One region of the Cupriavidus sp. GA3-3 genome, then DNA from elsewhere that is predicted to be linked to it. Evidence: predicted binding sites of a transcription regulator. Region 1 holds the regulator's gene; the other holds the start of a gene.

Region 1 (11,669 bases):
GCACGCCCGCGGTCTGCCCCTTCATGTCGATGGTGCGCACCACGTTGCCGTCCTTGTCGAGCACGTCGACGGTGACCGCATCCGCAGTCGACGGCAGGTCCAGGCCAAACTTGCCCGGCACGCCGCCTGCCACCGACACCTGCTTGCCCGGCACCATCACGGTATGGCCGATCAGCGCCGCGGAGTCCATGGCGCGGCTGGCGCTGACCTGCGACAGCAACTGCGACAGCGTCGCGTTCATGGTCTGCATGCCGCTGACCGTGCTGATCTGCGCCAGCTGCGAGGTCAGCTGCGCGTTGTCCATCGGGTTGAGCGGGTCCTGGTTGTTCATCTGCGTGACGAGCATGGTCAGGAAGTTGTTCTGCAGCTCGGACGCGCTGGCGCTGCCGCTCTTGAGGGCGTCGTTGATGCCCTGGGTGTTGCTGCCTACCGCGGAGGTGGTTGTCATGTCGGTTCGTTGTGTGCGTGCTGGTGGAGGCGTTGCCGATACAGGCCGAGGCTTGTCACTGGCCGATCGTCAGCGTCTTGAGCATCATGTTCTTGGCGGTATTGAGCACTTCCACGTTGGCCTGGTAGGAGCGCGAGGCCGAGATCATGTTGACCATCTCCTCCACCGGGTTGACGTTGGGCATCACCACGTAGCCCTGGGCATTGGCCATGGGGTGCGTGGGGTTGTGCACCATGCGCGGCGGCGACGGGTCTTCCGACACGCCTCGCACCTGCACGCCGCCGATGTCCGTCTGCCCCGGCGTGGGCGCCATGCCGAACACGACCTGCTTGGCGCGATAGGCCTGGCCGTCGGGGCTGACCACGCTGTCGGCGTTGGCCAGGTTGGAAGCGGTCACGTTCATGCGCTGCGACTGCGCGGCCATGGCCGAGCCCGCGACGTCGAAGATGTTCATTGCCGGCATGCGCTCTCTCCCTTACTGCTCGATCTATTGCTGGATGGCGGCCAGCATGGTCTTGATCTTTGAATTCATCACCGTCAGGCCGGACTCGAAGTGCACGGCGTTGTCGGCGAAGGCCACGCGCTCGGCATCCATTTCCACGGTGTTGCCGTCGACGCTGGACTGCAGCGGGATGCGGTAAGCCAGGTCGAATTCCTCGCGCCCCGGGGCCTGCGCGGGCAGATGGCGCACCGAGGTGGTGGACAGCGACATGCCCTCATTGCGATGGCCGCGTTCGACGCTCTGCGCCAGCGTGCTGGAGAAATCAAAATCGCGCGCCTTGTAGCCGGGCGTGTCCGCGTGCGCGATGTTGGAGGCAATCACCGACTGCCGCTGGTTGCGCAGGCTCAGCGCTTCCTGCTGGAAACGTAGTGCCGCGTCGAGTCTGTCAATCATCTGGCATCTCCCTGCTCACGTGAACGGAGCGAACGACCTTCTTCAGGGTTGCCATCTTAGGCGGCGACCTGTCACGCCAATCGGATGAATAAGGACGGGAAATCCATGCATTTCGGCCCGCCCTCGCGCGAGGGGCTGCCTACAATGGGACCCCGATGACAGATGTAAACGGGGCGCGCGGCCAGTCACGGGGCGGTGCGCCAGGCATGCCGTGCATGCCGTGCCGTCCTTGCCGGGAAGTCCAGATGAAACAGAATCGCCGCAACGCCCGCAGCCTGGCGCAAGCCCTGCTGGCGGCCTGCCTGCTTGGGCCCGCCGCCGCCGGTGCCGCGCCGGCGCAGGTCATGCCCGTCGCCATGCAGGCGGCGGCCGCGCACGGCCAGCAGCAGGCTGCCTATGCTGCCAACCCCGCTGCCAGCCCCTTTGCCGAAGACCCCGCGCGCGTTGCCGTCGAACGCTTCCTGCTGCAGCAGACCGCCGGCCTGCCGGGCAAGGTCAGCGTGCAGGTGGCGCCGCCTTCGGGTGGCCGCGCGCCGGACTGCCTTGCGCCCGACCCGTTCCTGCCTGCCGGCACGTCGCCGTGGGGCCGCGTCTCCGTCGGCGTGCGCTGCGGCGGCGAGCGGCCCTGGGTGCGCTACATGCAGGCCCGCGTGTCGGTGCTGACCGATTACTACGTCGCCGCGCGCGCGCTGGGCCCGGGCGAGCCGGTCGGCCAGGCCGATATCGAAGTCCGCCAGGGCGACCTGGGCACGCTGCCGCGCGCGGTGATCACCGACCCGGCGCAGCTTGCCGGCGCGGTCACCGTCAACCGTATTGCCGCCGGCTCGCCGATACGGTCTGACCTGCTGCGCAAGGCCATCGCCGTGCGCCAGGGCCAGACCGTCACCGTGGCCGTGGAAGGCGATGCCTTCCAGATCACCAGCGAAGGCAAGGTGCTGGCCGATGCCGCCACTGGCAACACCGTGCAGGTGCGCCTGCGCAGCGGCCAAGTGGTCAACGGGCTGGTGCGCAGCGGCGACACCGTGGTGCTGCAGTAGCCCGCCGAAAGTGCCTTGATCGTGGCCAAAAGACTGCAAACCCGTGGCGGGCGGCATGCGAAAATGCCGCCGACATCGCTGCGCGGCGAAATCGGGGCGAGCGCCCTAAAGAATTCGCCGGCGCAACCGTAATGCCATAGGAAACCAGCAAGGAACGCCCCGTGAAGATCAACCACACCGCCTCGTCCCGGCCCGCCGACGCCCCCGCGGACGCTGCCGCCGCCCGGCCCCAGGCCGCGCCGGCCAGCGCCGCGGCGCCGTCCGCCGGCCTGAGCGTCAGCCCGCTGGCCGCCCAGGTGCGCGACATCAGCGCCCGCCTGACGCAGCCCACGGACGACGATATCGACACCGCCAAGGTCGAAGAGATCCGCCAGGCCATCGCCGAGGGCCGGATCAGGATCGACCCGGGCAAGATTGCCGACGGCCTGCTCGCGACCCTGCGCGAGCTTGGCCAGGCCGAACCCCGCTAGCCCAAATGAACCAGAGCCTGATCCAGTCCCTGCAGCGCGAAACCGAAGGCATCCAGGCCTTCGGCCAACTCCTCGCCGAAGAGCGCGACGCCCTCAAGCGGGGCGACTTCCAGTCCCTGAGCGGACTGCTGACGCGCAAGGTTGAACTGGGCCAGGCCCTGTCCCGCCAGCTCAAGGCCCGCGAAGCCCAGATGGGCGCGCTTGGCCTGCGCGCCGGCCCCGAAGGCCAGCTGCTCGGCCGCCAGGTCGACCCGGCCGTGGCCGACGCCTGGCGCCAGCTGATCTTCGCCGCGCGCACCGCGCGCGACGGCAACGCCCTGAACGGCGCCGTCGTCAATGCCCATCTCGATTTCACCCGCGAAGCCATTCAGGCGCTGCGCCAGCATAGTGGCGGGGATGCGGGGTTGTATGGGAAGGATGGGAAGGCGGCGGCCGGGGCTGGTGGGGTGAGTCTGGCGGCGGGTTGAGGCGATCGCCAGATGTTCCGTTCTTTCGTCACTTATTCAGAAGTGACGAAAGAACCGAACATTCACTCCTACCTAAACCCCACCACCACCTCATTGCTGCGCCCCTGCAGCACCGGCACCAGGCTGCCCTGCCCCGGCACCCGGAACGCAAACACAAAGCCCTTGGTGGCATCATCCCCGAAGAACGCATCGGTCTTGCCTTCCGCCTGCGGCAGCAGCACGCAGCGCTGGGCATTGCAGAGATAGGCTTGCAGTTCCAGCGGTGGGGTCTTGGCGAAGCTGTAGCGCCAGCGCACCGACGTGATGACCCCTTCTGACTGCGGCAAGACGCCGGTGGGCAGGATCGGCGGCGACACCGCGCGCTGTCCGCGGCCGTGGAGTGCCGGCCCGTTGACCGATCCGGTCCAGGCGTGGCGGGTGCCGCCCTCGATGGCGGCCCAGGCGCAGGCCGATGCGGCAGCCAGCAGCCAGCAAGCGCCGCGCGCGGCGCGGCCCAGCGCCTGCATCACAGCAAGCCGCGCAGCTGGTTGCGCAGCCGCGTGATCGCCTGGCCGCGGATCTGGCACACGCGCGACTCGGTCACATCGAGCACCGCGCCGATCTCGCGCAGGTTCAGCTCCTGGTCATAGCACAGCGACAGCACCAGCTTCTCGCGCTCCGGCAGCCGGTCGATGGCGCGGATCAGCGCCTCGCGCATGCCGCTTTCCATCAGCACGGTCAGCGGGTTGCCGTCATCGCTGCCGCCAAGGTGCCGGTCCAGGAAGTCTTCTTCGCCGGAGCGCTCGAAATCCTCGTAGTGCAGCAGCTGGCAGCCATAGACCTCATTGAGCAGCAGCTGGTATTCGTCCAGCGCCATCTCCATGGCCTCGGCCACTTCGGAGTCGAGCGGCGCGCGCCCGAGCTTCTGCTCCAGCCCGCGCTGCGTGCGCTCGATGCGCCGGGTGAACTGGCGCAGGCTGCGCGACTGCCAGTCGTTGGCGCGCACCTCGTCAAGCATGGCGCCGCGGATGCGCTGGCTGGCGTAGGTCTCGAAGCGCGCGCCGTGGGTGTCTTCATAACGCTTGGCGGCATCCAGCAGGCCGATCATGCCGGCCTGGATCAGGTCGTCGATCTGCACGCTGGCAGGCAGCCTGGCGGCCAGTTGCAGGGCGATGCGGCGCACCAGCTGTGCATGCGCCTTGACCACATCGGCCTGTTCGAGCTTTCCCTGGATCGTGTACATGGTGCAATTTTCGTGAATGCTGGATTGCTGGACCGCCGCAACGTGCGGCGGGGGCTGGCTCAGGGTCTGGTTCGGTTGGATGGCATGGCTGGCAGGCTCAGGCCATTGCGGCTGCGGGCGCGGGCGCGGACGTGTCCGCGCGCAGCGGCCAGGCACCGATGCTGCCGGCGGTGCGGCGCAGCGCGGTGGTGGCCGGCGCCGCCGGAAACGCCTCGACCACGCAGCGCCCCAGTTGCACGCCGCGCGCCACCAGCGGGTCGGATGGCAGCCAGCCCGCGCACAACGCCTCAACGCCCAGGTACTGGCTGGCCGTGCGCGCGAGGTTGCGCAGGATCGCCTGCACCGTAGCCTCGCTCGCCGCCATGTTGACGATCAGGTGGAACTGGCGCCAGGCATACAGGTGGTGCAGGCGCTTGATACACGCGTAGGCGGCGGTGATCGACGCCAGTTCAGGCCGCATCACGATCAGCACGTTGTGCGCGCCGCCCGCGAGCGGCGACAGCGCGCCGTCGGCATCGACGCCGGCATCCACCAGCACGCTGCGAAAACCGCTCGCGGCAGCAGCCGGCAAGGCGCAGCCCGGCACAGGCCGGCCAGCCGGCAGCACCGACAGCACGCCACCGGGACCGGTGCCTGCAGCAGCTTCCAGCGACAGGCGGCCTGCGCTGACATCGGCCAGGGTGCCGGCGGGCCTGGCGCCGGACAGCCGCGTGGCGCACGCCGCGGCGGCGTCTTCGTCGACCAGCAGCACGCGTTCGCCCTGCATGGCCAGCGCGTGCGACAAGCCCAGCGCCACGGTGGTGGCGCCGGCACCGCGTTCGCTGGCGACCACGGCGATACGGCGCGTCGTGCGCGGCGCCAGCATCCGGCGCAGGCTCTCGGCCTGGTCCATGGCGAGAGCGCTCACTGCAACACCTCCATCGCTTCAGCGGGCACGGCGGTGCCACGGCCCGGATAGTTTTCCAGCACGTCGAGCAATGCCAGCATGCGGCCCATGCCTTCATTGAGCACCGCGCCCGGCACCGGCACGCCCTGGCGCACCGTGCGGCCAGCCAGGCGCGCGAGGAAGGCGGGCGCGGCCGCGGTTGGCGCGTGTTCCAGGCGCAGCACCGACAGGCCCAGCTGCAATGCGGCCAGCGCGGCGCCGGCGGCGTGGCCGCTTTCGGCGTCCTGGGCGAAGTGGTCGATGGCGTGGCGCAGCGTGCGCAGGCGCGCATCGGCTGCGTCGGTCCACAAGGCCCAGCGCGCCACCTGCGCGGCATCTTGCGCCAGCGCCGGGTCGCACAGCAGGTAACGGGTATCCAGCAGTTCGCCGGTGGCGCGGTCGGCCAGGCGGGCCACCACCAGGCAGGCATCGATGCCGCCTTCGGGCGTGCCCTTGCCGCGCACCGGGCTGTCCGGCACGCGCACTTCGGCGCTGGCCAGCCAGCGCACGGCTTCACGCTCGCGCACGGTGTCCTCGCCCACGGCGTGGAAGGTCAGCGTGTCGGCCAGCGCATCGAGCTTCCAGGCGGCGCCGGCGCTGACCACGCGCGCGGTCTTGCGCGCGCTGGCCACCCAGCGCTCGCCGGCCTGCTGCCAGCGTGCCAGCGTGGCGGCGGTCGGTACGGCATCGATCAGGTTGACCACCTTGCGCGCGGCGCTCATGGCGGCGCGCAGGCTGGCGGCATCGGACTCGGCCTCGCCCAACGGCTGGCCGGCACGGCCGGTCGGGGTCACGGTGGCGGCCAGCGGCATGCCGTCGCGGTCGGCGAGCCACAGCGTGTGCTGCATCGGCTGCGGCGTGCGGCGGCCGGGCACGGCCACTTGCAGCGTGGCGGCACTGGCCAGCACGTACTGCTCGCACTGGCGGGTCACGTCGCGGCAGACCGCTTCGCGCACCTGCTGCGACATCGCGCGCAGGGCCGGGGCGCCGGCGCTGCGCTGTTGCCACAGCGAGCGCGCCAGGTCCAGACCCAGGCCCGCGCCATTGAGTTCCGCCACGCACTGGCTCAGCGCGTCGGCGCTGTCGGTCAGCGAGCGCAGCACCTCGTCGGCACCGCCACGCGCGGGGGCCTCGTCATCGGTGCCGGCGCTGCGCCGGCGTGCGGCGTCCGCATCGGCAAATACCGAACCGCGGCGCGGCGTCAGGAAGGCGCGCTCCACCAGCGCGGTGCTGTTGGCCAGCTCAAGGTGCTCGGGCACGCGCTGGCCGGTGGAGGCGTAGAACACCGGCAGGCGGTGGCGGATCACCACGTCCAGCACCGAGCCCAGGTGGGTGGCCTCATCCAGCTTGCTGATGATGCAGCCGTCGATGCCGCCCCCATCCGGCGCGGCGTCATGACGGTAGGCATGCACCACTTCATTGAGGGTATCGCCGTGGCTGGCGCCGTTGAGCAGCAGCACGCGCTGCACCGGCGCCGGCACGCCGGCCAGCATCGCGATCTGTTCCGACAGGCTGCGGTCGCGCTGGCTCATGCCGACGGTGTCGATGATCACCAGGTGCTTGTCCTTCATCGCCGCCAGCGCGAAGCGCAGGTCGGCGGCATCCTTTACCGCATGCACCGGCACGCCCAGGATGTCGCCGTAGATGCGCAGCTGTTCGTGCGCGCCGATACGGAAGCTGTCGGTGGTCAGCAGCGCCAGCTTGTCGGCGCCGTGGCGCAGCACGAAGCGCGCCGCCAGCTTGGCCGTGGTGGTGGTCTTGCCTACGCCGGTGGGACCCACCAGCGCCAGCACGCCGCCTTGCGCGAACAGGCTGTCCTCATCGCCCAGCACCGGCAGCTTGCTGGCCAGTTCGGTGCGGATCCAGCCCATGGCCGCGGGGCGGTCGTAGCCCAGCGGCAGCCGCGCCAGCAGCGTGCGCGCCAGCTGCCCGGAGAAGCCGGCGCCGACCATCCATTCAAACAGGGATTCGCGCAGCGGGTCGCTGGCGGCCACGCCGTGCGCTGCCGCGCTTGGAACCGCGCTTTGGGCAGGGCTGATCCCGGCCAGCTGGCGCTCCAGCATTGCGCGCATCGATTGCAGCTCACCGCGCAGGTCGCCGATGGCGGCGGGCTCGACCACCGGCGCGGGCGGCACGTAGACCTGTGCCGTGGCCTGCACGCTGCCCAGATCCGCATCGCGCATGGCGACGATCTCCACGCCGCCCTCGACGGTGCGGTTGGACAGCACCACGGCGTCCGGGCCCATGGCTTCGCGCACCTGGCGCATGGCTTCGCGGCCGTTGGCCGCGACAAACTTGGCTACGCTCATCTATGACTCCTCACGCGCCGATCATGGCGGTGATGCGGATATTGCGGTTGTCCGGCACCTCGGCATGCGACAGCACCCTCAGCTGCGGCATGGTGCGCCGCAGGAAGCGCGCCATCAGCGGGCGCAGCTGCGACGGCACCAGCAGCACCGGGTCCATGCCCAGCTGCTCCTGACGCGTGACCGCGCCCTGGGTCTGCTGCAGCAACGCATCGGCCAGGCCCGGCTCGATCCCGCCGCCATTGGTCAGTGCCTGCGACAGCACACGCTCCAGGCCGGCATCCAGGCCAATCACCTGCAGGTCGGCGTTGTTCGGAAACAGCTGCTGCGTGATCGCGCGGCCCAGCGCCACGCGCACCATCGCGGTCAGCTCGTTCGGGTCGCTGATCCTGGGCGCATGCTCGGCCACCACATCCAGGATGGTGCGCATGTCGCGGATGGGAACGCCTTCGTCCAGCAGGTTCTGCAGGATCTTCTGCAGCGCGGTCAGCGAAATGGCCTTCGGCACCAGGTCTTCGGTCAGCTTGGGCGAGTCCTTGGCGATGCGGTCCAGCAGCGCCTGCACTTCCTGGCGGCCCAGCAGCTCGGCGGCGTGCATGTGGATCACGTGGTTCAGGTGCGTGGCCACCACGGTGCTGGCATCGACCACGGTATAACCGTAGGATTGCGCCTGCTCCTTGATGCCCGCGTCGATCCACACCGCCGGCAGGCCGAAGGCGGGATCGCGCGTGGCCGCGCCCGGCAGCGTGCCGCTGACCTGCCCGGGGTTGATCGCCATCCACTGCCCCGGCATGGCTTCGCCGCGGCCGATCTCCACGCCCTTGAGCGTGATGCGGTAGGCGTTGGGCTTGAGCTCCAGGTTGTCGCGGATATGCACCACCGGCACCAGGAAACCGATCTCCTGCGCCACCTTCTTGCGGATGCTCTTGATGCGGCCCAGCAGCTCGCCGTCCTGCGCGCGGTCCACCAGCGTGATCAGGCGGTAGCCCACTTCCATGCCGAGGGGGTCGACCAGCGTGACGTCGTCCCAGCTGGCTTCAGTGGATTCCTGCGCCACCGCCGGGGTGCGCTCCTCGCGCTGCTTGACCTGCTCCTGCGTGGCGGCGCGGCGCGACATATAACGGCCCATCCACACCAGCGCGCCCGCCAGCAGCAGGAAGGCAAAATGCGGCATGCCCGGGATGATGCCCATCAGGCCGATGATGCCCGCGGTCAGGTACAGCACGCGCGGGTTGGCAAAGAGCTGGCCGGTAAGCTGCTCGCCCACGTCCTGCTCGTTCGACACGCGCGACACGATCACGCCGGCGGCCGTGGAGATCACCAGCGCCGGGATCTGCGCCACCAGGCCGTCGCCGATGGTCAGCAGCGTGTAGTTGTGCACGGCGGTGCCGAAGTCCAGGTCGTGCTGCACCATGCCCACCACCATGCCGGCGGCGACGTTGATGAACATGATCAGCAGGCCCGCCACGGCATCGCCGCGCACGAACTTGCTGGCGCCGTCCATGGCGCCGTAGAAGTCGGATTCCTGCGCCACTTCGGCGCGGCGCTTCTTGGCGGCGGCTTCGTCAATCAGGCCGGCGTTCAGGTCGGCATCGATCGACATCTGCTTGCCGGGCATCGAATCCAGCATGAAGCGCGCGCCGACTTCGGCGATACGCCCCGCACCCTTGGTGATCACCATGAAGTTGATCACCACCAGGATCGCAAACACCACGATGCCGACCGCGAAGTTGCCCCCTACCAGGAAGTGGCCGAAGGCCTCCACCACCTTGCCCGCGGCGTCCGGGCCGGTATGGCCTTCGAGCAGCACCACGCGCGTGGACGCCACGTTCAGCGACAGGCGCAGCAGCGTGGTGAACAGCAGCACCGCCGGGAAGGCGGCAAAGTCCAGCGGCTTCTGCGTGTACATGCTGACCAGCAGCACCATGATCGCCAGCGCGATATTGAAGGTGAACAGCAGGTCCAGCACGAAGGCCGGCAGCGGCAGGATCATCATCCCCAGGATCATGATGATCAGCAGCGGCCCGGTCATGGCCTTGAGCTGGCCGGCGGAGCGCAGGCCGGGCAGGTTCAACAGGTTGCTCAGAGCGTTCATTGGCGCATTTCCGGTACGGCGAGTTCATCGGGCACCGGCAGGTCCGCGGGTGCCTGCGGCTGCGGGCCCTGCGAGTAATGCCAGTGCTTCAGTTGATAGACCCAGGCCAGCACTTCGGCCACGGCGGTATACAGTCCGGCGGGGATTTCCTGGCCCAGCTCCACGTGGCGGTGCAGCGCACGCGCCAGCGGCGGGGCCGACATCAGCGGCACGCGGTGCTCTGCAGCCAGCTCGCGGATGCGGGCGGCAATATCGCCGGTGCCCTTGGCCACCACGCGCGGCGCGCCCATGCGCCCTTCCTCATAGCGCAGCGCCACGGCAAAGTGGGTGGGGTTGGTCACCACCACGTCGGCCTTGGGCACCTCGGTCATCATGCGGCGGCGCGCCATGGCGCGCTGCTGCTGGCGGATGCGGCCCTTGATATGCGGGTCGCCCTCGCTTTCCTTGAATTCCTGCTTGACCTCTTCCTTGGTCATGCGCAGCTTCTTGAAGAACTCCCAGTACTGCCACGGCACGTCGATGGCCGCCACCACCAGCAGCGACAGCGACACCACCAGGCAGCAATACATGACCAGGTCGACCATGTGCAGCAGCGCTTCCTGCACCGGCGCATTCATCAGCGCGATGGCCTCGGGCAGGCGCCGCCACAGCACCCAGGCGCCCACGCTGCCCACCAGCAGCGACTTGGCCACGGCCTTGAGCAGCTCCACCAGCGAATGCGCGGAGAACATCCGGCCCAGCCCCGCCAGCGGCGACAGGCGCGAGAACTGCGGCGCGAAGGACTTGCCCGAGAACACCCAGCCCCCCAGCAGCAACGGCGCCGCCAGCGCGGCAACGCCGAACAGGAACAGCAGCGGCAGGAAGGCCAGCAGGCTGTCCCACACCATCATGGCAAAGCGCGACAGCATGCGCGAGGTATCGAACGCCGTTGCCGGCTCGAAGCGCAGCGCCCCCTGCATCACCTGGTTCAGGCTGCGGCCCAGATGGCCGCCCAGCGTCCACAGGCCGGTCACGCCGGCGATCAGCATGACGAACGTGGCGAGCTCGCGCGAACGCACTACCTGCCCCTCCTCGCGCGCCTTTTCCAGGCGCCGGGGTGAGGCGGGTTCGGTTTTCTCGAGGTCGCTTTCTTCGGACATCCATGCTCCGTGCGAAGCGGCAGGCCGCTATTCGTCAGCAGGGATTATCGAAGCGTGGGGGGCTTCCCATTCGCGCGAACAGGCGGGGGAATTGGGTGTTGTTTGGGAAATGGGGACGCCTGGGGGTTAACGGCGAGCAGGCTGGGGGACTTTAGGGGGAATCTGGCGAAGCCGTCGGCCGGCGAGTGCCGTGAAGCAAGCAACCGCCCGTCGCCTGCAAGCGCGTTTCACATTACGGAATCCACTCCGCCTCGCCAGCGCCATGTTTCGTCATCTGAAGAAGCGTTCCCCATCCAGAAAAAGAATCGACAACCACGTCACCCACCTCGTGCCCATCATCGCGGACATCGACACGGGTTTCAGCAACGCCATCGGCCTGGGCATGGAGCTGTCGATCTCCCGTTCGATCATCGATCGCGCATGGCGGCCGATCGTGAGCGAGAGAAAACCTCCCTCGCGGCGGCGCCGTTGAGGTCACCGTGCGGGCCCATCCTGCCGCTTCATCGTGACTGTCACGCCACCCGGGAAAGCAGCGGCACGGCAAGAGCATGCGGTAGCGCCGCTCTTGCCGGCCGGACAGTGCGCACTGGCATTGCCGGTGCCTGAATGGACGACCGCTACTTTACCGGCGTCAGGATCGGCGCGCCCTTTTTCTTGAGCAGGAA
Region 2 (11,669 bases), on a different contig from region 1:
CGGGCACTCGGCACCCGGGTGGAGCGCAGCGGCTTGCATGAACTGCGTTTGCGGGCGGCATAAACCCCAGCCCATGAAAAAAGCCCGCCGTTGCGGCGGGCTGCACGAAAGCCAATCGCCAGGCGTCAGTGGCGATGGATCATGTGATCAAACCATGTGCGCACTGACTGCTCCTGCTGCTGCAGCAGCGTCGGGTTCTTTTCCCTCAACATCCAGATGGCAAATGCGGCGCACGCAACGAGGGCGATCAGGACCAGCGCGGTAATCAAGGTCGCGGCCATAGCAACCTCCTTTGGGTAATGGTTGCACCTTCAGTGTAGTTCGCCTGGCAGCCGTCACGGAAAGCAGAAAGGCCAGCCTTGCTGGCTGGCCTTCCGGTTATTCCAGTGCCACGTGAGTTGGTTCCGTGTAACGCTTCCGCAGAGTGCTGATCCGCTTCTTCATTCACTGCCCGACTCTAGCTCTCTCGCCCATCCTGCGGCACCCCAGGACATAACTGCAGCATAGTACAAATCACCGCGGATAACAGCGCGCGTTCAGTTGACGGCGATGCGGTCGTCGACCAGGCGGATCTGGCCGCCAGGCTTGTCTTCCATCACTTTGAGCACGCGGCTGCCTACCTGCAGCGTGACGCCGCCATGGATGCGGCGCGCGGCGTCGATCACGGCCTCGGCGGCCGGCTGCATCTGCTGCCCCAGTTCGGTCAAGCGTGCCTCCAGCTCGAACAGGTCACGCGACAGCTTGAACAGTGTCGCACGCGCCTTCTCGCGCAGGTCGCCAACGGCCTTCTCGGGATGCTTGGCAAAGAAATCCACCAGCTGTTTGACCTTGTTCTGCTCTGCCAGCATGCCGCGGCGCTCGGCTTCCAGCGCGGCGCGCTGTGCGTCGGCAAATGGATTCAGGCCGACCTGGATGCTGGTGGCGGTGCCGGCCGGTGCGCCCAGCACCGCGGCGCGCACCGCCAGCAAGGCACGGCTGCGGCCGCCGCTGATGCTGCCCTGCGCGCCGGTGCCGCCCACCACGATGCGCTCGCCGGCAGCAACATCGCTCTGCCGGATGCCGCTTTCGACGTTGACCTCGGTGCCGGCCTCGACCACGGCGTTTTCGATAAAGCGCGCCTTCACCGCGCCCTTGCAGCGCACGCTGGCGCGGCTGATGCCGCCTTCGGTGCGGCCGGTGTCGGCCTTGCCGATGATGCCGCCCTTGACGATGACATTGCCGCCGGCCTCGACATTGGCGGCTTCGATGGTGCCCTCGACCACCACGTCGCCGCTGACGTTGACCGACATGCCGGTGCGGATGTCGCCCGACACGCGCAGCGTGCCGTCGAACGCCACGTTGCCTGAGTGCAGGTCGACCGACTCCACCTGCACCACGGGGCTGACCGAGATGCCGTGCACGCCCACCACCGGCGATCCTGCGATCACCGCGCGCAGCAGCTCCGCATCGTCGGCATCGGCGGCAGCGCCGGTCAGGCCTTCGGCAAAGGGCGGGTCATCGACCGGATCGGCGGCGACGGGCTTGCCAAATACGTCGACGCCGTCATTGCCGCGCACCGCCGGAACGCGCCGCATCAGCGGCGTGCCGGGGCTGACCAGCAGCAGGTTGCCCAGGTCGCGCAGGTCGACCTTGCCGGCCTCGTCGTCAGGCTGCGCCGGCTTGCGCGGTTCGAGCAGGTTGATGAAGCGCGCCGGCTCACCCTGGCGCGGCGCGACGCCGGCGGCAATGGTGCGCAGCTCGCAACGGCCTTCGGCCAGCGCGGCGTCCAGTGCCAGGGTCTGGATCGGCGCCACCACGCCGCGCGCCGCCGCGGCGCAGCGGATGTCCTCCGCGCCGACCGGACGGCCGCCTTCGGCTGGCAGCAGCGTCAGCCGCACGGCCAGGCCGTCGGCGGTGATGTCGAGCTCGAACGCGCCGTCGATCAGCGCACCGATGGTGGCATCGATCTCATGCTCGGCGCGCTGGCATTGCGCCAGGAACTGCGCCACCGCGCGCGCATCCAGCCGCGCCCCGGCCCAGCCCAGGCTGTCCAGGCATTGGCGCAGGCTGGCCTGGTCCGGCGGCAGCCTGCCTGGCTGCGGCGTGTAGCGCGCATGCACCTGCTCGCCTGGCTCGGCAAGCTCCAGGCGCAAACCCGACTCATGCGTCATGCGTCCCCTGAATCGTCTTGTGCAGCCGCGCGGCGGGTGCCGGCGCTCCGCTTGTTATCGATCCATAAACCAACGGCAGCAGCGCGGAGAACTTTAGCGCACACCTTGCCGCGTCGGCCTGGCTGCCATCGCCTTCGTGGAGAAGCCTGGGGGACGATCCGGACGATGTCCGGGCTATTTGACCGAGACCACCTCGATGGTGCCGGTCTGGCCGTTCTGCACGACCTCCTGCTTCATGACCAGGCCCATGTCGGGGCAGTACCAGTCCGTAACGCTGGCGCTCGCCGGCGGCACCGACACGGTGTGGCCCGCCACCGTGACCGGCGCCATGGTCGTGCTGCGCTCGTAGCGGACCGGCCAGCAGGATTTCTGGCCGAGGCGGGTGGGGATGGTCGCGCGCTTGCCGACGACCTTGCCGCCGATGGTGACCTTGGCGGACGGGATCCTGGCCTGGCCGGCGCTCTGGCCGGCGGCGGTCATCTGCAGGTCCATGCGCACCGTCTGCGATTCGCCCGGCAGCCGCTGTCCTTCCGCTTCAATGACGCCGCCATAGGCCAGGGTCCCGACCGCGCTGCTGTCGAGCATGCCCGATGCCGTGCCGGCGGCGCTCTTGCCCTCGACCTTGCCCGGCGCGCCGCCGCGCGAGATGGTCAGGCGGTCTTCGATCACCGCCATGGTGTAGTCCAGCCGCGTCTCGTTGCCCGAGCCGGCCGCGGCCACATTCGACACGACGCTGATATTGGCATTGCACTGGCCCTTGCCCGACTTGCGCACGCCGGACACGGACATGGTCGCCGTGCCCGGCGCACCGCCCTGCATGGTCATGCGGATCTCGCCGCCGTCATGCATCCACGGCGCATCGCAAACGCCGGCCGCTGCGGCTGCCGGCAGCAGCAGCGCAGCGAAGGCCACGCTTGCGCCAAGCGCCGTGCGGCGGTCCAGGGATTGCCGCGCGCTAGCGCGGTCGGAATTCTTCGGCATCTGTCGCCTCTCCATTGGTCAGTTCAGCAAAGCACCGGCAGTCAGTCCTTGCATTGCGGCATGTCGCGGAAGCTGTCGCGCACCGTCGCACAGGACTGCGCCAGGCCATCCTTGTCGGAGACGCCGGCCCAGCGCGTGCGGATCGATTCCAGCTCGCCGGGCAGCCCGTCGCGCAGGGTCTGGGCGGCCGCGGCCTGCCCCGACTTGTCGAGCTTGGCCGCCATGTTCTCGGTGCAGGCGCGCTGCGCGGCCTCGGCTTCCTGGCAGGCCTTCGGCAAGGCATCGCTGGCCGCTACGGAACGCCCTTCTTCCTTGCCACAGCCGGCAACGGCCAGCGCCAGCATGACCGGCAGGCAGGCACGCGGAATCCAGTACGACATCATGACTTCTCCTTTTTCTTCACCGCGGAGGCGGGGGGTTCTGATACGAGACAATGGCAAGGCCGCCGTGCTGCGCCGGCGACGCCGGCTGGCGCAAGGGCGCCGCGGCGCTGCCGTCCTGGCCGCCGCGCAAGCGCGCATAGCGGCCCAGCACCTGCGGCACGTAGGCCTGGGTCTCGGCAAACGGAGGGATGCGCGACCCGTGGCGCAGCACCGCGCCTTCGCCCGCGTTGTAGGCGGCCAGGGCCAGGCTGGTGTCGCCGTTGAAGCGCGACAGCAGGCCGCCCAGGTAGGACGCACCGGCCTGCAGGTTCTGGGCCGGGTCATAGGCATCTGTCACGCCCAGCATGCGAGCCGTGGCCGGCATCAGCTGCGTCAGGCCGATGGCGCCCTTGTCGGAGGTGGCTTGCGGGTTCCAGCCCGACTCCACCTCCACCATGGCCATCAGCAGATGCGGGTCCACCGCCGCGGCCTGCGCCGCGCGGTGCGCGAGGGCAACCAGCTCAGAGGGTGGGGACTTGGCGCTGACGACCGCGGCCTTTGCCGCCGCCAGCGTTGGCAGCCCGATAAACGCCCGCGCTGGCAATGCCGCGGGCGCCGCGGTGGACGCCAGCCGTGCCGGCGCGGCGCTGCGCGACGTGAGGAAGGTCACGCCGCTGCCGCGGTCGGCATGCATCACGATCTCGGCGCCGGCCGGCACCGCGCCCGCCACCAGCATTGCCGCCACCACACCGCGCGCCGGCGCGGCCACGAGCGCAGGCATCACTGCTTGGCCAGCTCCACGCGGCGGTTCTGCGCGCGGCCGAACGGCGTGTCGTTGGGCATCAGCGGATGGGTGGCGCCATAGCCCTTGGCATCGAGCCGGTCGGCGGGCACGCCGGCGCTTTCCAGATAGCGCCTGACGGCGGCGGCGCGGCGCTCGGACAGCGGCTGGTTGCGCGCGTCGCCGCCGGTGCTGTCGGTATGCCCCTCGACGCGCAGGCGCCAGTCGGGGTGCGCCAGCACCGCCTTGGCGGCACGGTCCAGCAGCGGCCGGGCCGCCGCGCTCAGCACGTCGGAATCGGTTTCGAAGTTGACGCCGTAGAGCTGCACGCGGCCCGCGCCTTCCAGCGCCTGGCCGATGGGATCGGGGGCGGCCTCGGCCTTCGGGAAGCACGGCGGCGCCTTGTCCGCCAGGCGCCAGCCGCCGGCCTCGCGCACGCTGTCGAAGGTGCGGGCATCGCCCTTCACCAGCGCCGCGTAGGCATGGCTGCCGTCGGGGCTGAAGGCCATGGCGCCCTTCTCAGGCGCGCCCTCGGTGGTGCGCCGGAAGGCCAGCAGGGCGCCGTTTTCCAGCCCGCCGGAAATCGTTCCCAGCACCTGCGTGATCTTCATCTGCTTGTTGCTGTAGTCGCCTTCCACGTAACAGCCTTCCACCGCGGCGCCGTCCTGGTGCAGCAGCACGTAGCCGGACGAACCGAATTCCACCGGAAACTGGTAGATGCCGCCCACCTGGCGCACCTTGTCGGCCGCGGCCTCGGGCTTGCCGTAGGCCATGAACTGCTGCAGGCCGATCTGGCCCTCGTCCTGGTCGCCCGGCCAGCGGTTGCCGGTAAGCGTCAGGCGCAGGGCCCCGGCCTTGACGGGCTGGGCCAGCGGCACGCGGGTATCGTAGCCGTCCTGCCCCGGCAGGTCCGCATCGTAGATCACGGTCCAGGGGCCTTGCGTGCCGCCGGCCGAGGCTTCGACGCGGGCATGGCGCGCATTGCTGCGCGCCCCGGCATCGGACAGGCCGCGGAAGCGCAGCACGTCGACGGACGAGGCCTGCGCCAGCGCAATCACCAGCTCCTGCCGGCTGCCGTTGCGCATAAAGCCGGCATGGTCCGGAATCTCATTGAGCAGCGGATACCACGAGCGGTCTTCCTTGTCGCGGTTGACCACGAACGCGCCCGACCACAGCCCGGCAACGTTGGTTTGCGCGGGCATTGCCGGCGCCGATGCCACGGGCTGCGCCGATACCGCTGCAGGCGCGGGCTGCGCATCGCCTTGCGCAGCGGCGCTGTCAGCAGGCTTCTTCTTGCAGCCCGCCAAGGCCAGCAGGGCCACGACGCCCAGGCCAATGGCGGCCTTGCGGGTCGTCAGTCCAAACGTCATTCCCTTCAAGGTACTTCCCCTTCTTCTTTTTGTGATGCCGGCCTGTCCGGTACGCGCCTCAATGCGGGGCGCGCATCAGCATGTCGATCTTCTGCAGCCGCACGCGGACTTCGCGCTCCAGCGGCGCCAGTGTTTCCGGGCTGGCTCCGGCCTTGCTGGCGCGCGCGTAGTTCGCGATCGCCTCGTTCATGCCGCGCTGCTCTTCGGCCAGCGCACGCTTGACCAGCTCGCGCTCATCGCTGGCCGCCACGCTCGGAATCGCCGCCTGCGCGGCCCCCGCGACGGCGGCCTGCGCCAGGTCGGGCGCGTTGCCGCGTGCGGACGGTGCCGCTGCCTGGGGCGCGGAAGCCGCCGGAGCCCGCGCTGCCGACGCCGGCACGGCGCCGCTCACCGCCGGCGGCGCACGCCGCGTGGTGATGATCTGCACGCCTTCGGAGCGAGAAACCTCCATCGCCGCCAGCGCCGGTTGCGGCACGAACCCGAGGTTACACAACAACAGCAACGCCAAACAACCCCGCTTCGGCAATTTTGTCGACCTTGTCGATTCTGGCATCGGTGTCTTCGGGCTTATCCCGGCAAATTTTCACAAATACTTACAAAAACGGCGACTGCGGATGCGTCAGTTGCCGCGATACGGCGATTGCATCCGCACGATCGCCTCGGACTCGAGCGGGATGCGCCATTCCGACGCCAGCGTGGCCCGTCCGGTGCAGAAATTGGGCGTGGTCGGGACCTCCATGCCGCGGTACGAACCGGTCGCAACAAAATTCCGGATGCCGTTGACCAGCGAGTAGATGGTGCGGTCGGCAAACGGCACGAACATTTCGTAGCAGTACGTGACCCGGATCTTCAGCAGGTTGGCGTCCTGGATATTGACGCCAGAGGACGGCCCCGCGCTGGTGGCGCGGTACATCAGGCTGTCGTTGGGGATCTCCCGCGTGGTCTTGCCGGCGTAGTAGCCGCTTCGCCCGAAATCCTGCAGCGCCGCCGGCGTCGGGTTCAGCACGTCGATCCTGGCCTGGGTGCGGGCCTCGAACTGGGCCTTGGCATAGCCGGTGGCATGCGCGGTACGGTCGGCGGAGCGCACGAACAGCGGCGTCAGCCCCAGCGCCAGCCCCTTGCGCATGCTGGCCAGCCGGCCGTGGTCGACGGCGCCTTCGCGCGCGGCCTGCAAGGCGGCGTGGTCTAGCGTGGCCTTGGCCTGGTACAGCAGCCCGAACTGGATCACGCCCAGGCACAGCAGCAGCAGCGCCGGCGCGATGATCAGGAATTCCACCGCGGACTGTCCCCGTGCCCCGCGCCGCGCCGCGTGCTTTTGCTGGTGCGTCATGGCCCCTCCTCCCGCAGTTCCAGGTTCTGGCCCGGCGCAATCCCCAATGCCGCCGCGCGCCCCGCGCCGAGCTCAAGCGTCTGGCGCGCGCGCCAGTGGGCACGCACGCGCAGGCGTCCCACGCACGGGTGCACCGCCAGCACGCGCTGCCGCTTGTCGAGAAACACCACGTCGATCGCCATGCGCATGCCAAAGGTGTGGACTGCGCCGCAGGGGGACAGCAGCAAGGCTTCGTCCGGTGCCATCGAATCGCGGCTGAGCAGCCCCGTCATGCGTTCGCGCGCAGTGGCCGCCACCGACACGCGCACGCCGGTGTCGAGCGTGCTGTGGCCGGCCCGCAGGTAGAGGCGCGCCTGCCTCACAGCAGCCCTTCCTGCATAAACTTCATCACGATCGGGAAGCCAAGCACGATAAAGGTGACCGGGAAGATAAACACCACCAGCGGAAAGATCAGCTTGACCGGCGCTTCCATGGCCTGCTTCTCCGCGCGCTGGAAGCGCTCGGTGCGCCGCTGCTCCGACTGGAAGCGCAGCGTGGCGGCCAGCCCCGAGCCCATGCGCTCCGCCTGGATCACGGCACCGACGAAATTGGTGACCTCCTTCACGCGCAGGCGGTCATCCATGCGGCGCAGCGCATCGGCGCGGCTCAGGCCCGACTTCAGGTCGCGCAGCACGTGCTCGAACTCGCGCCGCAGCGGGCCCTCAGGCCCCTTCTCCACCGCCTGCAGCAGGGCGCCGTTGATGTTCAGGCCGGCCTCTACGCTCAGTGTCAGGAAATCCAGAAACACCGGCAGGTGGCGCGTGACCTGCAGCAGGTTGCGCTTGCGCACGTCGCGTAGCCAGATGCGCGGATAGAAGAAGCCCAGCGCGCTGGCGGCAAGCAGCAGCAGCGGCGAGAACACGCCCAGCCCCAGCATGGCTATGCCCGCCAGCAGGCAGAACGCCAGCGCCGAAACGATCGACAGCGACAGGAACTGGCGCGCCGTCATCAGGAACGACATGCCCGTCAGGCGCAGTTGCTCGTCCACCGCGGCGCGCAGCGACTTCGGCGTGATCCAGACGAGATGGTGGTCGAAGAAGCGCACCACCGGCCAGACCGCGCGCAGCGACGGCGGCAACGGGTCGAGGTAGTCGCGCGCCTCGTCGGGAACGGCCACGGTGAGGCGGCGCATGGCCATGGTGGTGGCGGCGAGCACGCCGACCAGGCCGGCGGCAAGGGCGAAGGCAACAACAAGCATCATGGTCGGCCCCGGTCAGACATCGATATGGGTGATCTTGCTGATCGCCTTGTAGCCAAGCAGCTCCATCACCGCGATCACGGACAGCGTGCCCCAGCCGATCGGCGAATTGAACAGCGGTGCCATCGCCACCGGCTCCATTTGGTTCAGCACCACGATCAGGAACAGCGGCAAGCCCGTCATCACCAGGCCCTGCATCTTGCCCTGCGCGGTCAGCGCGCGGATCTTGCCTTCCATCTGATGCTTCTCGCGCAGCGTGCGCGCCACCGACTCCAGCGTCTCGGCCAGGTTGCCGCCCACCTCGCGCGAGATCGTGATGGCCGCGGTCACCATCAGGAAGTCGGGCACTGGAATGCGTTTTTCCATATTGCGCAGCGCGTCCATCAGGTCCACGCCAAGCCGGACTTCGCGCATCAGCAGGTCGAACTCCTGCGAGATCGGCGGGCGCGACTCGGCCACCACGCTTTCCAGCGCCATCGGGAAGCTGGCGCCGGCGCGCAGCGCGCTCGACATCATCAGCAGCGCGTCGGGCATCTGGTCTTCGATGGCCATCAGGCGCTTGCGCTGCATCTTCTTCACCAGCGCGCGCGGCAGCAGCAGGCTCACCGGAATGCTGAGCATCGCGAAGAACACGTTCTGCGATACCAGCCAGGTCAGCAGCGGCAGCGCGAACACCGCCACCACCGAGATGCCGGCCACCTGCCGCATATTGATGAAGATAAAGAGATCGGCCAGCGAGGCCTCGACCTCGGTCGCCAGCGTCTGCGTATGCCGCACGAACCAGCGCTTGCCCTGCGACAGCACTGCCCACGCAATCAGCACGGTCATCAGGAAGGCGCCGCACAGCACCAGGGCAAGGTTCATATTGCCTCCTTACTCGTCGCGGGCGGTGAAGATGCCCGTATTGACCTGGATGCCGCGCCGGATCAGGTCCTGGTAGAAATCCGGGATATACGAGGTCGCGACATAGCGCCCCTTGACCTTGCCGTCGGCACCGTAGCCTTCCTCGCGGAACATGAACACGTCCTGCAGCTGCACCACGCCCGTTTCCATGCCGCTGACCTCGGTGATATGCGTCACGCGCCGCGAACCGCAGGAGAAGCGCGTCTGCTGCACGATCACGTCGACCGCCGAGCAGACCTGTTCGCGAATGGCCTGCACCGGCAGGTCCAGCCCCGCCATCAGCGTCATCACCTCAAGACGCGACAGGCAGTCCCGCGGCGAGTTGGCGTGGGCCGTGGTCAGCGAGCCGTCATGGCCGGTATTCATGGCCTGCAGCATGTCCAGCGCTTCCCCGCCCCGGCATTCGCCGACGACGATGCGGTCCGGGCGCATGCGCAGGCAGTTCTTGACCAGGTCGCGGATCGTCACCGCGCCCTTGCCTTCCATATTGGGCGGCCGCGCCTCCAGCGACACCAGGTTGGGCTGCGACAGCTGCAGCTCGGCCGCATCCTCGACCGTGACGATGCGTTCGTCATCCGGGATGAAGCTGGACAGCACGTTCAGCAGCGTGGTCTTGCCTGAGCCCGTGCCGCCGGAGATCACGATATTGGCGCGCCGCTCCACGGCGGTGCGCAGGAACTCCAGCATCTCGGGCGACAGCGAGCCGAAGCCGACCAGGTCTTCGCCCCTGAGCTTCTTGCGCGAGAACTTCCGGATGGTGATGTTCGGCCCCTTGAGGGCGAGCGGCGGGATCACCGCGTTCACGCGCGAGCCATCGGGCAGGCGCGCATCGACCATCGGCGAGCTTTCATCGATGCGCCGTCCCAGCGGCGCGACGATGCGCTCGATGGCGCCCAACACGGCGCGGTCGTCGGTAAAGATCACCGGCGAACGCGTCAGCCTGCCGGCGCGCTCGACAAAGATCTCGTCATGGCAGTTGACCATGATTTCCGAGACCGCGTCATCGTCCAGCAGCTCTTCGAGCGGACCCAGCCCGATCACTTCGTCAAAGACGCTCTGCTTGAGCGCGTCCAGCGGGATCTCCTGGCTGCGGAACACGCTCTCCTTGAGGATGTCGTCGAGCAGCGAGCCGACCAGTTCGCATAGCTCGTCCTCGGCCATGCGCGCGACGTTGACGCGGCGCAGGTCGAGCGCAGCGATCAGGCGCTGGTGCGCCTGCTTGCGCAGTTCCACGCCGCGCGGCGAGTTGATGGGTGCGCGCAAGGCCTCGTCGAGCGGCGCCACCGGCGCAGGTTTGGCGGCCACCGGCGCTGGCTTCGGCGCAGGTGCCGGCGGCCTGGGTGCGGGCACCGCTTCGCGCGGCACCGGCACGCTTGCCTGGGGAGATGGCGACAGGGTCACCGCCTCCCGCGGCGGCGACGGAGGCGGCACAGGCATGGGCACCGGCACCACCGGTTGAGGCGCCGCGGCATCCTGTGGTGGTTGGGCGTGGTGCTGCTGCGGCGATGGCTGCGCCGCCACGCCCGCTCCCGCTCGCCCCGGCTCGGCCACGACGGACAGCACGAAGCCGCCGATCTCGATCTGGTCGGCCGCCGCCAGCGGGCCATAGCGCGTGACCGGGTCGCCATTGATCAGCGTCGAGGCAATGCCGCCCTGATCCTCGATATACCAGCCGCCGTTGTGTCCTTCGATGCGGGCGTGGACCTTGCCGATCAGCAGGCCCTTGAGGACGATGTCGCAGCCGGGATCCTTGCCGATGGTACAGCCCGGCCCCTTCACATGGATCACCTCGGCGCTGCCATTGCGCTGCTGCAGGCGGATATTGAGCATGGCCGGATCAGCCTCCGTTCATCGGATCGACGCCGGGCGGGGGCAGCGGCGGCCGCTTCTGCTCCATCACTTCCTGCTCACGCACGGCATTCGCAGCGGGCAGCGGGCTTGGCTCGCCGAAGCGGTGGCGGTAGTTGGCATCGACATCCGCGCCACGCTGCAGCAGCGCGGCGTTCTCCGGGCTGGCCGGGTCATAGACGACCGGGGTGACAAAGATCACCAGGTCGCTCTTGTTGTTGCGGAATTCGTCGGAACGGAACAATCGCCCGAGGATAGGGATGCTGCCCAGCAGCGGCACCTTGTCGACGGCCTTGGATGCGTCGGCATTGACCAGCCCCGAGATCGCCAGCGTTTCGCCCGCGCGGATCGAGGTCTCGGAGGTGGTGCGGCGCGTCAGGAAGGCCGGGAAGCCGCCGAACGATACCGACGGGTCGATCTGGCTGATCTCGGTTTCCAGCGTGGTCGAGATGACATTGTCGACATTCACCGCCGGGCGGATGTTGAGCTTGATGCCGTACGGCTTGTAGTCGACGTCGGTGGTGCCGAACGCGCCGGCCTTGGGAATCGGCACTTCGCCGCCGGCCAGGAAGGTGGCCAGCCCGCCGCTCTTGCTGTTGAGCTCCGGCGCGGCGAGCACGTAGGCATCGCCATCGGAAATGGCCAGGTTGATGCGCGAGAAGATGGTCGTGGCAATGCCGAGATAGAAGCCGCTGGCGGCGCCGGCC

What was found. Region 1 encodes FliA, which starts transcription of late flagellar genes. Its sites were predicted from a motif close to CTAAAGTTTNNNNNNNNNNNGCCGNTA; they were not measured.
Region 2: a site for FliA is predicted at 2,221-2,247, ahead of C265_RS15195 (DUF342 domain-containing protein). Genes of this name have one in related genera too.

The regions. Positions count from the first base shown of each region.
Region 1 covers NZ_KB944504.1:272,834-284,502, forward strand. Annotated here, with positions in the region: gene flgD (flagellar hook assembly protein FlgD) at 1-448, opposite strand, end outside; gene flgC (flagellar basal body rod protein FlgC) at 504-911, opposite strand; gene flgB (flagellar basal body rod protein FlgB) at 936-1,343, opposite strand; gene flgA (flagellar basal body P-ring formation chaperone FlgA) at 1,589-2,380, shown strand; gene flgM (flagellar biosynthesis anti-sigma factor FlgM) at 2,542-2,850, shown strand; gene C265_RS29775 (flagellar protein FlgN) at 2,856-3,317, shown strand; gene C265_RS29780 (flagellar protein FlhE) at 3,386-3,823, opposite strand; gene C265_RS29785 (RNA polymerase sigma factor FliA) at 3,823-4,539, opposite strand; gene C265_RS29790 (AAA family ATPase) at 4,637-5,431, opposite strand; gene flhF (flagellar biosynthesis protein FlhF) at 5,443-7,773, opposite strand; gene flhA (flagellar biosynthesis protein FlhA) at 7,784-9,865, opposite strand; gene flhB (flagellar biosynthesis protein FlhB) at 9,862-11,004, opposite strand; gene C265_RS32430 (hypothetical protein) at 11,195-11,476, shown strand; gene C265_RS29810 (cupin domain-containing protein) at 11,622-11,669, opposite strand, start outside.
Region 2 covers NZ_KB944478.1:300,989-312,657, forward strand. Annotated here, with positions in the region: gene C265_RS15190 (CapA family protein) at 1-63, shown strand, start outside; gene C265_RS32525 (hypothetical protein) at 126-281, opposite strand; gene C265_RS15195 (DUF342 domain-containing protein) at 537-2,150, opposite strand; gene C265_RS15200 (hypothetical protein) at 2,325-3,131, opposite strand; gene C265_RS15205 (hypothetical protein) at 3,173-3,514, opposite strand; gene C265_RS31000 (lytic transglycosylase domain-containing protein) at 3,531-4,274, opposite strand; gene C265_RS15215 (OmpA family protein) at 4,274-5,644, opposite strand; gene C265_RS15220 (hypothetical protein) at 5,703-6,095, opposite strand; gene C265_RS15225 (TadE family protein) at 6,264-6,974, opposite strand; gene C265_RS15230 (DUF192 domain-containing protein) at 6,971-7,336, opposite strand; gene C265_RS15235 (type II secretion system F family protein) at 7,333-8,214, opposite strand; gene C265_RS15240 (type II secretion system F family protein) at 8,227-9,075, opposite strand; gene C265_RS15245 (ATPase, T2SS/T4P/T4SS family) at 9,085-10,944, opposite strand; gene C265_RS15250 (type II and III secretion system protein family protein) at 10,952-11,669, opposite strand, start outside.